Regions from separate parts of the Paracoccus sp. pheM1 genome, predicted to be linked through region 2. Evidence: riboswitches for the same ligand, from Rfam matches in the RefSeq annotation. Region 2 holds a riboswitch; each other region holds the start of a gene.

Region 1 (7,891 bases), on a different contig from region 2:
CCAGACGATCTCGTCCATCTCGAAGGCGGCGGGCAGGGTTTCGATCAGCACCGTGGCCTTGATCGTGCCCTGCGCCAGCCCCATGCGGTCCTGGGCAAAGGCAAAGACCTCGTTCCAGAACCGCGCCTCGCCATGGGCTTCCAGCTTGGGCAGGTAATAGAACGGCCCGCGCCCGGTCGCGGCCAGCGCCCGTCCGCAATGATAAAGCGACAGGCCGAAATCGAACAGTGCCGCCGAGACCGGCTGGCCGCCGATCAGCACATTCGCCTCGGGCAGGTGCAGCCCGCGCGGGCGGACGACCAGCAGCGCCGGGTTGGGGCCGACGCGATAGCTCTTGCCATTCGCCTGGTGCTCCAGCGTGCCGTCGCGATAGTCGATCAGGTTCGCCTGCCCGGCGATGACATTGGCAAAGCTGGGCGCGGTCGCATCCTCGAAATCGGCCATGAAGACGCGCGCGCCCGAGTTCAGCGCGTTGATCATCATCTTGCGATCCACCGGGCCGGTGATCTCGACCCGGCGATCCTCCAGCGCGGGCGGGACGGGGGCGGCCTGCCAGATGCCCTGCCGGATCTCGCGCGTCTGCGGCAGGTAGTCGGGCAACTCGCCCCGGTCGATGCGCTCCTGCCGACGGGCGCGGGCGACCATCAGCGCATGCAGCCGCAGGCCGAAGCGGGCCTGCAATGCGGCGACGAAACCCAGCGCCTCGGGGGTCAGGACATGATCCGCGCCCGGCACGGCGCGCAGGACGACGGGCGGAAGCGGTGGGGCATTGCGGTCGAGCGGCATGGCGGCCTCCTGTGATTCACGGCGTAATGTCACAGTAGTAATGTCATGCTGCATGTGCATTATTGCTTTGAAAACAACGGGTGTTGCGGTCAGTCTTGTCACCGTGCAGCCGCAGAACTTGTAAGGTTTGTCACATGGCCCGAGGCGAGAAACTGATCATCGGCCAGCGCCTGCGCGTGCTGCGCCAGTCGCTGGGGCTGACCCAGGCGCAGATGGCGGCCGAGCTGGGCGTCTCGGCCAGCTATGTCACGCTGATCGAATCCGACCAGCGCCCGGCCTCGGCGCGCTTCCTGATGCGGCTGGCCGAGGTCTATGACATGAACATCGCCGAGCTTGCGCCCTCGACCGACGCGCAGCTTGCGGCGGATTTCGCCGCGGCGCTGAAGGATCCGGCGCTGGAGGCAGGCGCGCCGTCCCGCGCCGAGATCGAGGCGGTGCTGCAAGCCTCGCCGCGGATCGCGGCGGCCTTCGTGCGGCTGCACGACAGCCACCGCCAGGCGCTGCTGCGGCCGCAGGCCGACGACAACCCGCTGACCGACCGCGACAAGGTCGAGGCGCTGGCCGGCACATCGCGCCCGGTCGATGCGGTGCGCGGCTGGTTCTATGCCCGGCGCAACCATGTCGATGCGCTGGACCGCGCCGCCGAGGCGCTGGCCGAGGAGCTGGCGCTGCACCGCAACGAGCCGCATATGGCCCTGACCGGCCGGCTGGCCGCGCATGGCATCGCTGTGCGCATCCTGCCCGCCCCGGTCATGGGCGAGCAGCTGCGCCGCTTCGACCCGCACCGGCGCGAGCTGATGCTGTCGGAACTGCTGGCGCAATCCAGCCGCCGCTTCCAGATCGGCGTGCTGCTGGCCCGGCTGGAGCAGGAACCGCTGATCGCCCGGCTGGTCGACGAGGCGGGGCTGGCCGACCCGCCTGCCGTCGCGCTGATGCGGGTGAGCCTGGCGAATTACTTCGCGGCGGCGCTGATGATGCCCTATGCCCGCTTTCTCGCCGCCTGCGAATCGGCGCGCTACGACGTCGAGCTGCTGGGCCACCGCTTCGGCGCCAGTTTCGAGCAGACCGCGCATCGCATGTCGACGCTGCAACGCCCCGAGGCGCGGGGCATCCCGTTCTTCTTCGTGCGGGTGGACCGGGCCGGGAACATCTCGAAACGCTTCAGCGCCGGGCGGTTCCCGTTCTCGCGCTTCGGCGGCACCTGCCCGTTGTGGAACATCCACGCCGCCTTCGAGACGCCGGACCGGGTGCAGACCCAGGTGATCCGCATGCCCGAGGGCGCCAGCTATTTCTCGATCGCGCGCACGGTGGCGCGGGCCGGCGGCACCCATGGCGCACCGGCGCAACGGCTGGCGATCGGGCTGGGCTGCGACGTGGCCTATGCGCCGCGGCTGGTCTATGCCGACGGCATCGACCTGGACCGCATCCGGCCGGTGGACATCGGGCTGAACTGCTATCTCTGCGAGCGGCCGGATTGCTCGGCCCGCGCCCATGCCCCGATCAACCGCCGGCTGCGCGTCAACGAACGCGAGCGCAGCCTGGCGATCTTCAGCTTCGAGGAGGGCTAGGCGCCCGCAGGCAGGCCGTGGCCGGGCGCCCATGCTGACGCTTGCCAGCGCCCGCGCCGGCAGCTAGGGAGAGCGCGTCGGTTTCCGCAAGGAATTGAAAGGGAATCCGCCGGGGTCGCAAGGCCCCGAACCGGAACTGCCCCCGCAACTGTAGGCGGCGAGCAGGATGCGAGAACGCCACTGTGGCCCCGTGCCATGGGAAGGCCGCATCCCTGCCGTGACCCGCCAGTCAGGAGACCTGCCGACGACGTTTGACCAATCCGAGCGGGTCGGCTCGGGAGGGGTTGCGACCGGCATTGGCCCGGTCTCCATCCGCTCATCCGGCCTGTTCATGATGTAGCGGAAGGAAACATCATGCTGAGGCTCACCACGGCGATCATCGCCACGTCCACCCTGGCGCCGATGGCGCTGGCGGGCACCGAATACCCGCTGACCCTGACCAGCTGCGGCCACGAGGTCACTTTCGACAAGGCGCCCGAAAGCGTCGTCAGCGTCGGGCAAAGCACGACCGAGATCCTGTATATGCTTGGGCTGGCCGACAAGGTGGCGGGCACGGCGCTGTGGATCAACCCGGTCCTGCCCGAATTCGCCGAGGCGGACGCCAGGGTCGAGCGGCTGGCCGACAACGCCCCCAGCTTCGAAAGCGTGCTGGCCAAGAAGCCTGGGCTGGTGGTCACGGCCTATGAATGGATGATCGGCCCGCAGGGCGCGGTCGGCACGCGCGAGATGTTCGACGACGCGCAGATCCCCAGCTGGATCATGCCGACCGAATGCGTCGGCAAGGACAATACGCAAAGCATGGACGGCGCGCGCTCGGTCCTGTTCGACACCGCGCTGCTTTACCAGGGCATCGAGGAACTGGCGGCGATCTTCGACGTATCGGAGCGCGGGACCGAGGTGATCGCCGACCTGAAGGCGCGCGAGGCGGCGGCGGTCGAGCGGGCGCAGGCGCTGGACCTGCCCGAGGGCGTGTCGGGCCTGTTCTGGTATTCCTCGGCCGAGATCGAGATCGACCCCTATGTCGCGGGCGCCAATGGCGTGCCGGGCTGGATGCTGTCCAAGCTGGGGGTGCAGAACGTCGTCGCCTCGCCCGAGGAATGGCCGACCGTCGGCTGGGAAACCATCGCCAAGGCCGGCCCGACCTTCATCGTCGCGGCCGAGATGAACCGCCGCCGCTTTCCCGCCGACGACATCGCCGTCAAGCGCGATTTCCTGACCTCGGACCCGGTGACAAGCGAGATGGAGGCGGTGAAGAACGACCGCATCCTGACCATGCCGGCCAATGCGATGGACCCCTCGGTGCGCGCGATCTACGCGCTGGAATCGCTGGCGGACTCGCTGGCCGGGTTCGACCTGCAATGAGGGTGCGCGCCGCGACCCGCAGCACGGGGCGCAATCGGGGCTGGCTGTGGCTGGCCCCCGCCGTGCTGGTCGCGGCGCTGCTCTTCGGCACGGCGGTGGGCGAGACGCGCATTCCGCTGGCCACCGTCATCGAGGTGCTGGCGGTCAAGGCCGGGCTTGGCTCGGCCGCGCTCGACCCGATCGACGCCAGCGTGATCTGGCATTACCGGCTGTCGCGGGCGGTGGTCGCGGCCTGCGGCGGCGCAGGCCTGGCGCTGTCGGGGCTGATCCTGCAGGCGCTGCTGCGCAACCCCCTGGCCGAGCCCTATCTGCTGGGGATTTCGGCCGGGGCCTCGACCGGGGCGGTCACGGTCGCGGTGGCGGGGATCGGCGCAGGGCTGCTCAGCATGTCGGCGGGCGCCTTTGCCGGGGCGCTGACCGCCTTCGCGCTGGTCGCGGCGCTGGCGCGCGCCGCCGGCGGCGGAACCGGGATGCGCGGCGCCGGGGTCATCATCCTGGCGGGCATCGCCGGCTCGCAGATGTTCAATGCGCTGACCGCGCTGATCATCGCGCAATCGGCCAGCGCCGAGCAGGCGCGCGGCATCATGTTCTGGCTGCTGGGCAACCTGTCGGGCGTGCGCTGGCCGGACAGCTGGGTCGCGGTGCCGATGGCGGCGCTGGCGCTGGGGGTGGGGCTGTGGCATGCGCGCGCGCTCGACGCCTTCGCCTTCGGGGCGGAAAGCGCCGCGTCGCTTGGCATCGACCTGCGGCGCACGCAGGCGCTGCTGATCGGCACGGCCTCGCTGGCGACGGCGATCATGGTCTCGATCGCCGGGGCCATCGGCTTCGTCGGGCTGGTGGTGCCGCATGCGATGCGCATCCTCGTCGGGCCGCGCCATGCCAGGCTGGTCCCGGCGACGGCGCTGGCGGGGGCGGTGTTCCTGGTGCTGTCCGACGTCGTCTCGCGCATCGTCATTCCCGGCCAGGTGCTGCCCATCGGCGTCATCACCGCACTGGTCGGCGCGCCCGCCTTTGCCGTGGTCATGATCCGGGGCCGGCAGCGATGACGCCCATCCTGGAAGCCGTCGGCGCCAGCCATGCCGTGCGCGGCCGCGAGATCCTGTCCGACATCAGCCTGCGCCTGCATCCGGGCGAGACCCTGGGCCTGATCGGGCCGAACGGATCGGGCAAGTCGACGCTGATGGGGCTGATGGCGGGCCTGCTGCGCCCCAACCGCGGCGAGATCCGGCTGGAGGGCCGGCCCATGGCCCGGCTGGGGCGACGGCAGATCGCGCGGCGGCTGGCGCTGGTCGCGCAATCGGCCGAGACGGCCGAGCGGATCACGGTGCGCGACGCGGTCGAGCTGGGCCGCACGCCCTGGCTTGGCCCGCTGCGGCCATGGGGTGCCCAGGACGACGACGCCGTCGCGGCGGCCCTCGACGCCGTGGACATGGCGCATATGGCGGGACGCGACTGGGCCTCGCTTTCGGGGGGCGAGCGCCAGCGCGTCCATATCGCGCGCGCCCATGCCCAGGCGCCGCGCATCCTGCTCCTGGACGAGCCGACCAATCACCTGGACATCCATCACCAGATCGCCATCCTCGACCTGGTCGCGCGGCTTTCCGTCACCACCGTCATCGCGCTGCACGACCTGCATCACGCCTTGCGCTGCGACCGGGTCATGGTGCTGCGCGCGGGCCGCTGCGTGGCGCTGGGGCCGCCGATGGAAATCCTGACCCCGGCGCTGATCCGCGAGATCTTCGCGGTCGAGGCCGAGATCATCCCCCATCCCCGCGGAGGCCGGCCGGTCTTCGCCTTCCAACGCCTTGCCTGAAAGGACATCCCATGCTGCTTCGCGCCGCGCTTCTTGCCTGCCTGCTGCCCGCCGCCGCCCTGGCCGAACTGCATGAGGTCAGGATGCTCAACCGCAACGACACCGGCCCGATGCCGTTCGAGCCGGACTACCTGGTGGTCCGGCCCGGCGACACAGTCCGCTTCCTTGCCACCGACCCCGGCCACAACGCCGCCACCATCGCCGGCATGATCCCCGAGGGTGGCGAGAAATTCATCGGCAAGATCAACGAGGAAATCGAGGTCACGCTGGACGCCGAGGGCATCTGGGGCATCAAATGCTCGCCCCATTACACCATGGGCATGGCGATGCTGATCCAGGTCGGCGACAGGCCCGCGACCAAGGCCGACCTGCCCGACGACCTGCCCGAAGCCGTTCGCCAGAGGATGCTGGAAATCCTCGAGCGGCGGAAAGCGGACTGAGCCGCGGCCGGGACCATGCGGAACCGTTCGGTCAAGGACGACATCCGCGACTATTGGAGCCACCGGGCCGAGACCTATGACCAAAGCCCCGGCCACGGCCTGATGGCCGCGCGCGAGGCCGCCGCCTGGCTGGCGCTGATCCGGCGCCACCTCGGCCCCGGCGAAGGCCGCCTTGCGCTGGACCTGGGCTGCGGCACCGGCGCCATGTCGCTGCTGATGCGGCAGGCGGGCCTTGCCGTCACCGGGCTCGACTTCGCCGGCCCGATGCTCGAGCGCGCGCGCCGCAAGGCGCAAGAGGCCGGCGCCCGCCTCGGCTTCATCGCCGCCGATGCCGAGAATACGCTGGAGCCGGACAACCGCTACGACGTGATCATCGCGCGCAACCTGCTGTGGACCCTGCCCGCGCCGCAGGCCGCGCTTGGCGACTGGTTCCGCATCCTGAAGCCCGGCGGGCGGCTTCTGGTCATCGACGGGGACCATGCCCGCCAAAGCCTGATCGAGCGCGCCCTGCCCCGGCTCGACCGGCTGCTCGGCAGGATGCAGGACAGCCACAGCCTGGTGACGCCGGCGCAATGGCGCGACCATGGGCGGATCATGGCGCAGCTGCCCTTTGGCGCCGGTCTGCGGGCGCGGGACGCCGCCGATCTGATCGGCGGGGCGGGCTTCACCGATCTGCGGCACGAGAACCTGCGGGCGATGCACAGCCGCCGCTGGCCCCTCTGGTCCCGCGCACGGCTTGCGGCGCTTGGCCAGCACCGCTTCGCCGTTTCGGGCCGCAAGCCGGGGCCGGGACAGTGACCGCCGGCCTGCCCACCGGAGAGCCGCGATTGTCCCCGAAAACGCCGCCACGGGGAAGAAGTCGGGGCAGTCTCAGCCCTGCGCGGCAGAGCAGCCGCAGCCGGCCGGCTGGGACCGCCCCCTCGCCTCGACCGGCAGGGGCGCCAGATCGCCCTTGCGCAGCGCCCCTGCCGCCGCGACCAGGTTCTTCAGCGCCGCCTCGGTCTCGGGCCAGCCGCGGGTCTTCAGCCCGCAATCGGGATTGACCCAGAGCCGCTCGGCCGGGATCACGCTGGCCGCCTTGCGCAGCAGGGTGATCATCTCGGCCTCGGGCGGCACGCGGGGCGAGTGGATGTCCCAGACGCCGGGGCCGATCTCGTTCGGATAGTCGAAATCGCCGAAAGCGCCCAGCAGCTCCATGTCCGAGCGCGAGGTCTCGATCGAGATCACGTCGGCATCCATCGCGGCGATGGCGGGCATGATGTCGTTGAACTCGGAATAGCACATATGGGTGTGGATCCGGGTCTCGTCCGCGACCGTGCTGGCCGACAGCCGGAACGCCTCGACCGCCTATTGCAGATAAGCGTCCCGTTCGGCGCGGCGCAGCGGCAGGCCCTCGCGCAGCGCCGGCTCGTCGATCTGGATCGCCTTGATCCCGGCGGCTTCCAGGTCGGCCACCTCGTCGCGAATCGCCAGCGCGATCTGCCGGCAGGTCCGCGCGCGGGGCTGGTCGTCGCGGACAAAGGACCATTGCAGGACCGTGACCGGCCCGGTCAGCATGCCCTTCAGCGGCCGGTCGGTCAGCGACTGCGCATGGGCCGCCCAGGCCACCGTCATCGGCGCCGGGCGCGCCTTGACCGCCGGGTCGTGGATGCGCGTCGCATGGCGGCGCGAGAGGACGCGGGTGGTCGCGCCCTATCTGGCGGCCTGGCCGGACGTGGACCTGGACCTGCGCAGCGCCTTTCGCTTTGGCGGCATCGCGGCGCTGCCCGGGCACGAGATCGACCTGCTGATCACCCCCGACCCGCTGGCGCTGCCGGGCATCGCCTATGCCGCGGTCTTCGACTATCAGCTGGTGCTGGCGGTGGCGCAGGACCATCCGCTGGCCGGCCGCGACCATGTCGAGCCCGGCGACCTGGTGCCCG
Region 2 (5,093 bases):
ATATCGGCACCAGCGCTCAACGCCGCCAGCTTCCGCCTTGCCACGTTGCGCGACAAGGGCGCCATCCCGCAATTGGTGCAGGGATAAAGCCTGTCGGCCTCCACGAATTGCAACGCCTTGCGCAAGACCTCGGCAACCTCTTCGGGGGTTTCGATCGTGTCGGTCGCCACGTTGATGGCCCCGACCATCACCTTCTTTCCCCGCAGAAGCTCGATCAGATCCATCGGAACGTGGGAGTGCTGACACTCCAACGACAAGATGTCGATGCTGGATGTCCGCAGTTTGGGGAAGACTGACTCGTATTGCCGCCATTCCGCACCCAGAGTCCTCTTCCAGTCCGTATTGGCCTTGATCCCGTAGCCATAGCAGATGTGAACGGCTGTTTCGCATGTCAGACCTTCGGCCGCCCGCTCCAGCGCTGCAACCCCCCAGTCGTTCACCTCGTCGAAGAAAACGTTGAAAGCCGGCTCGTCGAACTGGATGATGTCGACACCGGCCGCCTCCAGCTCCCGCGCCTCTTCGTTGAGGATACGGGCGAATTCCCAGGCCAGCTTTTCACGGCTTTTGTAATGGCCGTCGTAGAGCGTGTCGATCATGGTCATCGGACCCGGCAGGGCCCATTTGATGGGCTGATCGGTCTGTGCACGCAGGAATTTCGCATCTTCGACGAATACCGGCCTGTTGCGCGATACGGCGCCGACGACGGTCGGGACACTGGCATCATAGCGGTTCCGGATCCGGACGGTTTCGCGTTTCTCGAAATCGACGCCTTCCAGATGCTCGATGAAGGTGGTGGCGAAATGCTGGCGCGTCTGCTCGCCGTCGCTGACGATGTCGATGCCCGCCTGCCGCTGATCATGCAGGGCCACGCGCAGGGCATCCTGCTTGCCTTCAAGCAGCTCCTCTCCTTGCAGATTCCATGGTGACCAGAGTTTTTCCGGCTCGGCGAGCCATGACGGTTTGGGCAGGCTTCCTGCGGTGGAGGTGGGCAGAAGTTTGTTCATTGCGCGTTTTCCTGGCTGGTTCGGATGATCAGGCGGCGTATTGGCCGGACCATTCTGCAAGAATGTCCCGGCAGGGCGTGATGAAATGTTCCTCGGCAAATTCGCCCTGCTCGACCGCCAGCCGGCTGCGTTCCTCGCGGTCATAGGTGACCCGCGTCAGCGAATAGTCCCGATGCGTCAGGCTCGGCCGATATGTCGAACCCGCAGGAGAGTTGGCGTTGTAGATTTCCGGGCGATAGATCCGCTGGAAGGTTTCCATCGTGCTGATCGTGCCGACAAGCTCCAGCGTCGAATAGTCATTGAGCAGGTCGCCCGTGTGATAGAACGCCAGTGGCGCAACCGCGTTCGGGGGCATGAAGTTGCGGACCTGCAACCCCATCTTGCCGAAATAGCGGTCGGTGAGGGATAAGTCGCCCTGCCGGTATTCGACGCCCAGAACCGGGTGTCGGTTCTCAGTTCTGTGATATGTCCGGCTGGTCGAGACGCTCAGGCAGATGACCGGCGGTTTCCCGGAGCATTGCCGATAGGCTGCCGAGTGCAGGAAGCTCTTGAACAGGTTGCCGTGCAGGTCTCCGAAATCTTCCGGCGTATCAAGATCCTTGCGATCCCGATTGTGCCGGGGCAGCACGATGCTGAAGTCGTAATCCCGCACATAGGACGAAAAGTTGTTCCCCGCGATACCCGCGATCCGTCGACCCGACAGGCGGTCGAGGATGGTCGGCTTCAAGATCTCGATCAACGGAAAGGCATCGACATGGCGTCCACCGCCGATGCTGACTGCGACCGAGATGATGTCGAGCTCGACCGAATAGCGGTCACGGCCCGGATTGTCCCAATCCGCCAGCGCATTGAAACGGTTGTCGATCATCGTGATCGCGTTGCGCAGATTGTCCTGCCGCGCCTCGCCCCTGGCCAGATTGGCAAAATTGGTTGTGGCGCGAGTGTTGTCCGACGGGCGATAGGTGTCGTCGAAACGAACGGTTGTAATGGAATAGGCGAGGTCACTCATCCTGGCATGCCTTCCGAGCGGCCCGCGGTCACGGGCCATGAAAACCAAACGATCCCCGTGACGGTTGTCACGAAGCGGCGATTTCACCTTGCGGATAGGCCGCTCCCGACGCGCCCACCGCGGCCGGAACAGGTGAAAGATCGAGGCAGGTTTCCTGACTTGCGGGTCGTCACCTGGACCGGCCTTCCCGACGCGAAATCCGCGCCAGTGGCATGTCGGACAGGCTCTCCGCCAACAGTTGCGGGGGCAGTTCCGGAATTGGCGAAAGCCTGACCGGATTCCCTTTTACCCGGGGTTTCCCCCGGCACCTTGATCTGTCGGCAGGGTCGGCTGGATCCGCGCCCAAGTCAACCTGGCGGAGGCATCGAAATTCTCATCTAGATTATGAGGATGACACAGGAGAGAGGTAAAGCGACGACGGCAGCTCGGTCAGGAGAACCCCATGTCGATCCTCGTAGAGTGATTGTCCGCCAAGGGCTCTTCGCATCGTATGCGCTGGTGGCAATCAGCGTTAATAGGAAGCGGCGGGGCCGCTCTCTTGGCCGAAGCTGGCCAATCTTGTGATGGTGGTTGGCAACTTGCGCTGGCGGTCGGGGCACCGCATTCCGCAAGTATTTCTACGCCAAAGTGTGCCAGCTTGCGATCAGCCCAAGCATAGCCGTTGAATCCCGCGACAGGCGGGTTTTCCTCATTGCATCGGATACCTGCAGGGAGGCTGGAACCACCTTGTCCGGCACGAAGATTCTCTGGGGCCAGATCAGCGTGGTCTTCCTGATCGTGCTGATGTTCGTCTGGTCCGGCACGCAATGGACGGCCTGGCGGCTCGGCTTCCAGCCCCAGCTCGGCCCGGCATGGTTCGATCTCTGGGGCATCCCGGTCTATTATCCGCCGGCCCTGTTCTGGTGGTGGTATTTCTACGACGCCTACGCCCCGCGCATCTTCATGGAGGGCGGCATCATCGCCGCCTCGGGCGGTTTCCTCGCCATCGGCATCGCCATCCTGATGTCGGTCTGGCGTGCCCGGGAGGCGGAGGATGTCGAGACCTATGGTTCGGCCCGATGGGCGGGCCGGGCCGAGATCGAACGGGCGGGGCTGCTCGGTCCCGACGGCGTCGTGCTGGGCAAGCTCGGTGTTGACTATCTGCGCCATGACGGGCCGGAACATGTGCTCTGCTTCGCGCCGACCCGCTCCGGCAAGGGCGTCGGGCTGGTGGTGCCGACACTGCTGACCTGGCCGGGCTCGGCCATCGTCCACGACATCAAGGGCGAGAACTGGCAGCTGACCGCCGGGTTCAGGGCCAGACACGGCCGGGTGTTGCTGTTCGATCCGACCAATGCGGGTTCCGCCGCCTATAATCCGCTGCTGGAGGTGAGGCGTGGGGAATGGGAGGTGCGCGACGTCCAGAACATCGCCGACATCCTGGTCGATCCCGAGGGCTCGCTGGAAAAGCGCAACCATTGGGAAAAGACCAGCCACGCCCTGCTGGTCGGCGTCATCCTGCACGTGCTCTATGCCGAGAAGGAAAAAACCCTGGCGCGCGTCGCCGCCTTCCTCTCCGATCCGCGCCGCTCGATCGAGGCGACGCTGGCGGCGATGATGAAGACCCCGCATCTGGGCGAGGCCGGGCCGCATCCGGTCATCGCCAGCGCCGCGCGGGAACTGCTGAACAAGTCCGAGAACGAACGCTCCGGGGTGCTGAGCACGGCGATATCCTTCCTCGGCCTCTATCGCGACCCGGTCGTGGCGGCCGTGACATCGCATTGTGACTGGCGCATCGCCGATCTGATCGCGGCGGAAAAACCCTCGACGCTCTACCTCGTTGTGCCGCCTTCGGACATCAACCGCACCAAGCCGCTGATCCGGCTGATCCTCAACCAGATCGGGCGACGGCTGACAGAGGACCTGCATGCCAAGGACGACCGCCACCGCCTGCTGCTGATGCTCGACGAGTTTCCGGCCCTCGGGCGGCTGGACTTCTTCGAATCTGCCCTCGCCTTCATGGCCGGCTACGGCATCAAGTCCTTCCTGATCGCGCAATCGCTGAACCAGATCGAGAAGGCCTACGGTCCCAACAACTCGATCCTCGACAATTGCCATGTCCGGGTCAGCTTCGCCACCAATGACGAGAGGACCGCGAAGCGGGTCTCCGACGCCCTTGGCACCGCCACCGAGATGAAGGCGATGAAGAACTATGCCGGGCACCGCCTCGCGCCCTGGCTCGGGCATATCATGGTCTCGCGCTCCGAGACGGCCCGGCCCCTGCTGACCCCCGGCGAGGTGATGCAGCTGCCGCCCGAGGACGAGATCGTCATGGTCGCCGGCACGCCGCCGATCCGGGCCAGGAAGGCGCGCTATTATGCCGATCCGCGCTTCCGCGAGCGGGTGCTGTCCCCGCCGGATCCGCGCGGGGTTGCGCCGGTAGCGCGGTCGGACGACTGGACCGGGCTGAAGCCGCCACAGCTGGATGCCGTGGGGCAGGGGGCTGATGCCGGAGCAGCGCCACATGCCGGCGCTGCACAGGCCGATGCGCAATCGTCCGCGGACTCGGACGATGCCGGGTTGCGCCGCGAACCGGGGTTGGAGCCGTATCAGGACATCGCCCCGGAGCCGGCTGCGCCTCCCGAGAACGAATTCGATCCCGACTTCGATGCCTCGGAACAGCAGGCGGGCCGCAACCGGGGGTTGGTGCGCGACATGCGCCGGGTCGCGCGCCAGATCTCCATGGACCAGAACGATGGAATGGAGCTTTGAGCCATGCCGCAACATGCCGACAAGAAGAAACGCCTCTCGGTCTATCTCGACCCGGACCTGATGCTGCTGCTGGCCGATTATGCCGACCGGCGCGGCAAATCCCGCTCGCTCATCGCCGAGGCGGCCATCGCCTCCTTCCTCACCCCCGATGCCGACGAACGGCAGGAGGCTGCCACGACCCGCCGGCTCGATCGTATCGACCGCAGCATCCAGCGGCTGGAACGCGATATCGGCATCGCCAACGAGGCCTTCGCGATCTTCATGCGGTCCTGGCTGACCGCCACCCCGGTGCTGCCCGAGGCGGCGCAGGCCGCCGCGCAGGCGCAGGG
Region 3 (7,891 bases), 720 kb from region 2:
TGCAAGCGGGCATTGGGCAAGGTCAGAGCGGGATGCGATGCGGCGCAAGCCCGCCCTGCGCGGCGGGATCGCGGGTGCCGCCGTCCCGGATCAGGTCGAAGCGGTCGGGCGCGGTGGCGACCAGCGTGACCGAGGCCGCGCCCCGATGCGCGCAGCCCTTGGCGCAGCCGCTGACATGCAGGCTTTGGCCGGGGGCAAGGCGCGGGGCGAGGCTGCGGGCCAGGGCGCGGACATCGGCCAAAGCCTGCGGGCAGCCGGGCGCGCCGGTGCAGGCATGGATGCGCAGGAGCGGGTCGTGGGGGTCGAGGATCGCGCCCTCGATCCGCGGGCGGACAGCACCCTCGATCAGCAGCGCGCGCCAGGGGGTCAGGCGCAGCGGGCCGATCGCGGCGGCGGCGGCCAGCTGCGCCGGCGTGATCTGGCCGAAGGCGAAGCCCAGCAGCCAGCCGTTCGGTGCCGGGCCGGGGGCGGGCGGTTGGGCGCCGGCGGTTCCGGTGGCGCTGTCGCATGGGTATTTGGGCAACAGAGAAGACGGCAGCGGGGTCGCGCCATGGGGCAGGGCGGGGGCGCGGCGCAGGTGGTCGCGCATCCGCCCGCGGCCGTCCTGCACGCCGCCTTGCATGAACCAATGCGCCAGGGCGATGGCGCGGGTGGCGGCCTGGGCGGTGTTATCGGCCTTGAGCGCCCAATCGGCGCCGTCCGGCAGGATCAGCCAGCCTGGGCCTTGCGGGCGCAGCCTGATGTCCGCGGGCGTGTCGGCCAGCACCGGCGGGTCGGCATCGACGGCAAAGCCGAACTTGCCGGGCACCTGCGGCGCATCGGGCGCGGTCATCGCCTGGGCGATGGCCTCGGCCAGTTGCCAGGCCGGGCCGCCCATCGGGGCGAAGGGCGACAGGATCACGTTGCGCCGTGCCTCGGATTCCGGGTCGTCGTCGATCAGGCCGATGCCGGCCAGGGCGGCGACGGCCGCGGCATGGCCGGAAGGGTCCAGCCCGCGCAGTTGCAGGTTGGCGCGGCTGGTCAGGTCGATCAGCCCGTTGCCGTGCCGGGCCGAGAGTGCCGCGATCAGCCGTGCCTGGTCCGGTTCCAGCCGGCCGTTCCGCGCCCGGATGCGCAGCACCAGCCCGTCGCCCGATTGCATCGGCCGCAGCGCACCGGGGCACCAGCCCTTGACGGCGAAGCTCATGGCGCCAGCTCCGCCAGGACCGAGTTGCGGCGGCTGACCCAGAGGCCCGATTCGAGCAGCCGCGCGAAAAGCGCGCGCATGGCGGCGAGCGCGGCGGGGTTTTCGCGTTCCATGAAGGCCAGGACCTCGGGCCGGCCCAGCGTGGCGTCGTGATAGAGGTCGAAGAGATGGCCGGGCACCACGCCGGCCAGGTTGGCGAAGGCGGCCATGTGGTCCAGCGTCGCCGCGATCTCGGCCGCGCCGCGAAAGCCGTGCCGCATCATGCCGTCGGCCCAGGCCGGATTGGCGGCGCGGGCGCGGGTGACGCGGGCGATTTCCTCGGCCAGGGTCCGGGCCCGCGGCTGGTCCGGGCGGGTGGCGTCGAGGTGGTAGAGCGCCGGCCGCGCGGCGCCGATCCGCGCCATGGCGGCGGCGAAGCCCGCCTCATGCGCGGCATAGTCGCCGGCCAGCAGCAGGTCGGATTCCGGCAGGTCCTGCGCATGGACGAAGGCATCGGCCTGGGCCAAGCGGTCGCGAATCGCCTGCGGCTGGTGGGTGATCCGGCCATCGGCGGCGATGGCATGGGAGGAGGCGGCCAGCCAGGCCTCGCCCGCCGCCTGCCGCGCCTGGTCGGTGAAGCTCTCGGCCAGGTCGGTGATGCCGAGGCCGTAGAGCCCCGGTTTGGGGCCGAAGACGCGGGGGGCGCGGTTGCGATAGGGGTTGTCGGCTGGGGTTTCGTCGCGGTCCGCCAGCGCCTCGGCCCCGGTCTCGAAAAGCTGGGCGAGGCCGGGGAAGATGTCGCGAAACAGGCCCGAGACCCGCAGCGTCACGTCGATCCGCGGCCGGCCAAGCTCGGCCAGGGGCAGGATCTCGATGCCCGCGACCCGGCCCGAGGCGCCGTCCCAGCGCGGGCTGAGGCCGGCGAGATGCAGCGCCATGGCGAATTCCTCGCCCGCCGTGCGCATGGTGGCGCTGCCCCAGAGGTCGACGACCAGGCCGCGGGGCCAGTCGCCATGGTCCTGCAGGTGGCGGCGCAGCAGTTCCTCGGCCAGTTTCACCCCCTGGGCATGGGCATTGCGCGAGGGCACGGCGCGGGGATCGACGGTGAAAAGGTTGCGCCCGGTCGGCAGCACGTCCTGCCGCCCCCGCGCCGGCGAGCCCGAGGGGCCGGGTGCGACCCGCTGGCCGGCCAGCGCGCGCGCCAGCCCTTCGCGTTCGGCCGCGCCGCAGGGGCCGGTGCCATAGACATGCAGCCCGTCGCCGAAGCGGCTGTCCTTGAGATCGCAGAGGAAGCGGTCGATCAGCGGGATCGCCTCGGCCGCCGCGGCGTCGGGGGGCAGGCCCAGGTCGGTTTCCACCCCGGCGGCGCGGGCCTCGTCGCGGATCGCCGCGATCAGCCGGTCGCGCCGGCGCGGATCCAGCCCGTCGGCGGTGGAATATTCGTCGAGCAGCCGCTCCAGATGCGCGAGGTTCTCGGGCACCGCGGAATCCGCCAGCGGCGGCGGCAGGTGGCCCAGCGTCACGGCGGAAAGCCGGCGCTTGGCCTGCGCAGCCTCGCCCGGATCGTTGACGATGAAGGGATAGATCACCGGCATGTCGGCCAGCAGCGCCTCGGGCCAGCATTCGCCCGACAGGGCAACCGACTTGCCGGGCAGCCATTCCAGCGTGCCATGCGCGCCCATGTGGATCAGCACGTCCGCCTGCGTGCGCAGCCACAGGTAGAAGGCGACATATTCATGGCGCGGGGTGCGCGTCAGGTCGTGGTAGTCGTCGGCGCGGGTCTTTGCCTCGCCGCGTTCTGGTTGCAGGGCGATCAGGTCGGCGCCGTGGCGGAGGGCGGCGAAGCGGAAGCCGTCGGGGGGCTCGCCCCATGCGGCGGCGAGGTCGTCGCGCAGGCGTTGCGGCAGGCGGGCCAGCGCTTGCCGGTAGTCCGAGAGCGGCCAGTGGATGCGCTCGGCGGTCAGCTGCCGGCCCAGGTCGTCATGGGGAAGCCCGAGGATCGCGCCGCAGGAGGCCAGCGCGTCCAGTCCGACCGCATGGGCCAGCTGATGCGCCTTGCCGGGATAGGTGGACAGCACCACCGCGCGGCGTGTCGCCTGCCGCAGCCGGTGCCAGGCGGTGATCCGCGCCACCGCCGCCTCGATGCGGTCCGGGTCGGGGGCATGGATCACGCGGGCGAGTTGCAGGTCGGGGTCGCGCTCTTGCGGTTCCTTGAAGCTGATCGCGCCCAGGAATATGCGGCCGTCCACCTCGGGCAGCACGACATGCATCGCCAGGTCGGCGGCGGAAAGCCCGCGATCCTCGGCCGCCCAGAGGGCGCGGGGCGCGGTGGACAGCGCCACCTGGAAGACCGGGCAATCCGTGCCGTCGAAGGGCGTGGCGCCGGCATCGTCGCGGGCGGAAAAGGCGGTCAGGTTCACCACCGCGACAAGGCCGGGCAGGTGCGGCGCCAGCCAGTCGGCAAAGCCCGGCGCCTTGAGCGAGGGCGCAAAGACCCCGGTCGCGGCAAAGCCGGCCGTGCGCAGGGCGCGGATCATCGCGTCCACCGGCGCCAGGTCGGCCGCGGTCAGGTAGCTGCGATAGAAGCTGACCAGCACGCCGGGTTCGGGGTCGGGCCGGGGGCGGTCGATGACGCCGCGGTCGGGATCGTAGAAACCGAAGTCCGGGATCGCGGCCTGCCCCTGGACCGGGGCGGCGGGCAGGCCGGCGGCCCCGGCCAGTTCCGCCAGCGCCATCTGCGCCGCGACCGCACCGCCCTGGTCGCAAAGCGCCGCCAGCCGATGCAGCAGCGGCAGCGGCAGGGTGGAAAACCGCTCCAGCGTCGGGTCGGGACGCCCGTCCGCCGGCAGGAAGGCCAGGGCGATCCCGCGGCGGCGGGCCAGATCCTGGAGGCTGGCGACGCCGTAATGCCAATAGGGCTCGCCGCCGATCAGCCGGACCAGCACGGCGCGGGCGCCGGAAAGCGTCGCCTCGCAATACTGATCGACCGAGACCGGGTGCCGCAGCGCCGAGAGGTTGCACAGCCGCAGCGAAGGCAGCCCCCCGGCAGCGCGATGCCAGCCCGCCGCGAAAGCGCCGAGGTCGCTGTCGGAATAGGACAGCACGACCAGGTCGGCGGGGCCTTGGCCGGGGTCGGTCGGAACCTCGGTCTCTTCCAGCCCACGGCTTTCGCGGAAGACGACATGCATCGTCAGGCAGCCAGGACCGCCCGGATCGCGGCCTCGTCGATGTCGTCATGTTCGGCGATCACCACCAGGCGCGAGGCGCGGGGGGCGTCGCCCCAGGGCCGGTCGTATTGGTGCCGCACCCGCTCGCCCACCGCCTGCACCAAGAGGCGCATGGGCTTGCCGGCGACGGCGACATGGCCCTTGACCCGCAGGATGTTCTGTTCGCGGGCCAGCCGCTCGATGCGGGCGGCAAGCTCGCCGGGGTCGGCGATCTCGGCCAGCTCGATCACCACCGAGTCGAAATCGTCGTGTTCGTGGTCGTCGGCGCCGTCGTGGTGGCTGGGGCGGGCGGCGAGGTCGTCCTCGGCCGCGGCACCCAGGCCCAGGATCACGCGCGGGTCGATCACCCCGTCGGTCAGCGGCAGGATCGGCAGCTTGCGCGGCGCCTCGGCCTCGATCACGGCGCGGGCGGCGGCCAGCCCCTGCTCGCCGGCCAGGTCGGCCTTGGACAGCAGCACGATGTCGGCGCAGGCGATCTGGTCCTCGAACACCTCGGAGAGGGGCGTCTCGTGGTCCAGGCTGTCGTCGGCGGCGCGCTGCGCCTCGACCGCGGCCTCGTCGGGGGCGAAGCGGCCCGCCGCCACCGCCTCGGCATCGGCGAGCGCGATCACCCCGTCCACGGTGATGCGCGAGCGGATCGCCGGCCAGTCGAAGGCCTTCAGCAAGGGCTTGGGCAGGGCCAGGCCCGAGGTCTCGATCAGGATGTGGTCGGGCTTGACCGGCATCGCCATCAGCCGTTCCAGCGTCGGGATGAAATCGTCGGCGACGGTGCAGCAGATGCAGCCGTTCGACAGCTCCATGATGTTCTCGGCCGGGCAATTCTCGTCGGCGCAGGACTTCAGGATCTCGCCGTCGACGCCCATGGTGCCGAATTCGTTGACCAGCACCGCCAGCCGCTTGCCCTGCGGCTGCGACATCAGGTGGCGGATCAGCGTGGTCTTGCCGGCGCCCAGAAAGCCGGTGATGACGGTGACGGGGGTCTTGGTCAGGTCGTTCATCTTCTATCCAATCGGGGGAATGCGCGCGAGGCTGCGCTTGCGGAAAATCGTGACGCGCTCGCGCCAGGGCACGATGCCGTCGGGGGCCTGGGCATAGGCGGCGGCGCCCAGCAGGATCTCGGTCGCGTCCTCGGCCGACATGCGGCCGTAGACATAGGTCCAGCGGCCCGCCGCCGACAGCGCGATGGCGGCGCCGTTGGCGCAGGCGGACAGGCATTCGACGGGGACGATGCGCACGCCGTCGGGGGCGCCTTCGGCCGCCAGCGCGTCATGCAGCCGCGCGCCGGGCACGGGCTCGCCCTCGGGGACGGGCTGGCCGGCGCGGCAGGTGATGCAGACATGCAGCGTGACGGTCATGCGCCCTTCATCCCTCAAGGCGGCACGAGGCAGGGGACCAGCGCCCAAGCCCCAGCGGGAACACCCCGTCCGCCGGTCAATCCTTCGCGCGCTGGCAGGTCTCCCGGCTTGCGGATTCGGGCCTGGGCCCACGGCCGCCCCGCCTTCCCGGCGTCTCGCCAGTGGCCTCGGGGCGACCTTTCCGGTCACGGTCGCGGGGGCGGCTGCTTCCAGGCGGTTGCCTGTCGCATTCCCTCTTCGCCTGTCGTAGGACAGGAACCAGCGCCTCTCGTCTGTGCGCGCCCGGTCCCGACTTGTCAAGCGAAGGAGTGCCCGATGCAGACCGACGACAATACCCGCCACGCCGAGAAGATGGCCCGGATCAAGGCCGCCCGCGACCGGATGATGGCCGAGAAGCAGGGCGAGAAGGGCCTGGTCATCGTCCATACCGGCAAGGGCAAGGGCAAGTCGTCCTCGGGCTTCGGCATGATCCTGCGCTGCATCGCCCATGGCATGCCCTGCGCGGTGGTGCAGTTCATCAAGGGCGCCTGGGACACCGGCGAGCGGCGGTTGCTGACCACGCATTTCGGCGACCTGTGCCAGTTCCACGCCATGGGCGAGGGCTTCACCTGGGAAACCCAGGACCGCGAGCGCGACATCGCCGCCGCCCGCGCCGGCTGGGAAAAGGCCAAGGAGCTGATCCGCGATCCGCAGATCCGCATGGTCCTGCTGGACGAGATCAACATCGCGCTGCGCTATGACTACCTGGACCTGGACGAGGTGCTGGATTTCCTGCGCAGCGAAAAGCCGCCGATGACGCATGTGGTCCTGACCGGACGCAACGCCAAGCCGGAACTGATCGAGCTTGCCGATCTTGTGTCCGAGATGGAACAGGTCAAGCACCCCTTCCGCGATGGCATCAAGGCGCAACCGGGGGTGGAGTTCTAGCCTGTTTCCTGTCATCTGCCGCTTGTGCAGGATCAGTGAATTCGAAAGGATGTTCGGACATGTTTGCGAGACAAGGCCTTGTGGCGCTGCTGGCGATCTGCCCCGTCTCGGCGGCCTGGGCCGTGCCCGCCACCGAAGAGGGGGCCGCGCGGCTGCGCGGCGTTTTCCAGACCTATTTCGGCGGCACCGAGGGCGTGGTCGCCGTCACCCCCCAGGGCGAAAGCTATGAACTGCGGATCGACCCGGCGCCGCTGCTGGCGCAGGTTCCGGCCGAGCAGGCCCAGGTCAGCGTCTCGGCCCTGACCTATCGGCTGACCGACAATGGCGACGGCAGCTGGGGCGTCAGCGAGGACCAGGTGCTGAGCTGGTCGGTGGTGGTGCCGCGCCTGTTCGAGCAGAAGGGCACGACCAGGGTCGAATCCACCGGCATCTGGGACGAGGGGCTGATGAGTTTCCGCGAACAGACGGCGGTGATGACGGATTACGTCATCGAGTCGGTGCAATATGCGCCCCCGCCGCCGCCCGGCGCCGAAGCCGCGCCCGAACAGCCCCCGACCGAGCCCGAGGTCGTCTCGCGCGATCACCAGCGCACGGCGCGGATGGAGGTGTCGCTGACCGGCGCGCCCGGCAAGGCCGGCGGCGTCGACCAGGCCATGAGCTTCACCGCCGAGGGGCTGGAGCAGTCGCAGGAGATCCTGATGGGTCCGGGCGGCCAGCCGATGACCTTCCAGATCACCGCGCCCGGCTACGAGGGCAGCGGCCAGATCACCGGCGCGCGCACCGAAGGCATGCTGTCCCTGCTCGCCTGGTTCGTCGCCCACCCGTCCGAGGAGCTGATCAAGGGCTCGCAGGACGGGCTGCGCGACAAGCTGGCCGCCGCCATGCCGCTGTGGGACGACCTGTCGATGGAGGCGGTCCTGCATGATCTGAAGATCGGCTCTCCGCTGGGCGAGTTCGGCCTTGCCTCGACCAAGGTGACGGTCGGCCTGTCCGGCGCCACCGCCGACGGCCGGCTGCACGAACGGGTGGCGCTGTTGGGCGTGACCGTGCCCGAGGGCGTGCTGCCGCCCTGGGTCGAGCCGATCCTGCCGCAAGAGGTGACGCTGGATTTCACCGCCTCGGGCTTCGACCTGGCGGCGCCGGCGAAGATGCTGATCGAGGGCTTCGACCTGGCCGCCGAGGAACCCTTTGCGCGGCTGGTGCCCGAACAGCTGCAG

What was found. A riboswitch is a leader RNA that binds a small molecule or an ion and turns the genes downstream of it on or off. The one in region 2 is predicted to bind cobalamin.
Region 1: it holds a riboswitch for cobalamin, as region 2 does, so the genes downstream of both, KF941_RS24130 (ABC transporter substrate-binding protein) here and KF941_RS07345 (DUF1852 domain-containing protein) in region 2, are expected to answer to the same signal.
Region 3: it holds a riboswitch for cobalamin, as region 2 does, so the genes downstream of both, KF941_RS11115 (DUF1636 domain-containing protein) here and KF941_RS07345 (DUF1852 domain-containing protein) in region 2, are expected to answer to the same signal.

What each region holds. Positions count from the first base shown of each region.
Region 1 covers NZ_JAGXCX010000003.1:281,677-289,567, forward strand. Annotated here, with positions in the region: gene aceB (malate synthase A) at 1-786, opposite strand, end outside; gene KF941_RS24125 (helix-turn-helix transcriptional regulator) at 921-2,354, shown strand; cobalamin riboswitch at 2,416-2,615, shown strand; gene KF941_RS24130 (ABC transporter substrate-binding protein) at 2,709-3,716, shown strand; gene KF941_RS24135 (iron ABC transporter permease) at 3,713-4,762, shown strand; gene KF941_RS24140 (ABC transporter ATP-binding protein) at 4,759-5,529, shown strand; gene KF941_RS24145 (pseudoazurin) at 5,541-5,969, shown strand; gene KF941_RS24150 (methyltransferase domain-containing protein) at 5,985-6,767, shown strand; partial or broken gene KF941_RS24155 (hypothetical protein) at 6,840-7,619, opposite strand; gene KF941_RS24160 (LysR substrate-binding domain-containing protein) at 7,618-7,891, shown strand, end outside.
Region 2 covers NZ_JAGXCX010000001.1:1,459,787-1,464,879, reverse strand. Annotated here, with positions in the region: gene KF941_RS07350 (methionine synthase) at 1-1,004, opposite strand, end outside; gene KF941_RS07345 (DUF1852 domain-containing protein) at 1,033-2,013, opposite strand; cobalamin riboswitch at 2,140-2,340, opposite strand; gene KF941_RS07340 (conjugal transfer protein TraG) at 2,740-4,764, shown strand; gene KF941_RS07335 (ribbon-helix-helix protein, CopG family) at 4,768-5,093, shown strand, end outside.
Region 3 covers NZ_JAGXCX010000001.1:2,176,810-2,184,700, reverse strand. Annotated here, with positions in the region: gene KF941_RS11130 (precorrin-3B synthase) at 23-1,186, opposite strand; gene cobN (cobaltochelatase subunit CobN) at 1,183-4,353, opposite strand; gene cobW (cobalamin biosynthesis protein CobW) at 4,356-5,390, opposite strand; gene KF941_RS11115 (DUF1636 domain-containing protein) at 5,394-5,747, opposite strand; cobalamin riboswitch at 5,823-6,025, opposite strand; gene cobO (cob(I)yrinic acid a,c-diamide adenosyltransferase) at 6,063-6,674, shown strand; gene KF941_RS11105 (hypothetical protein) at 6,734-7,891, shown strand, end outside.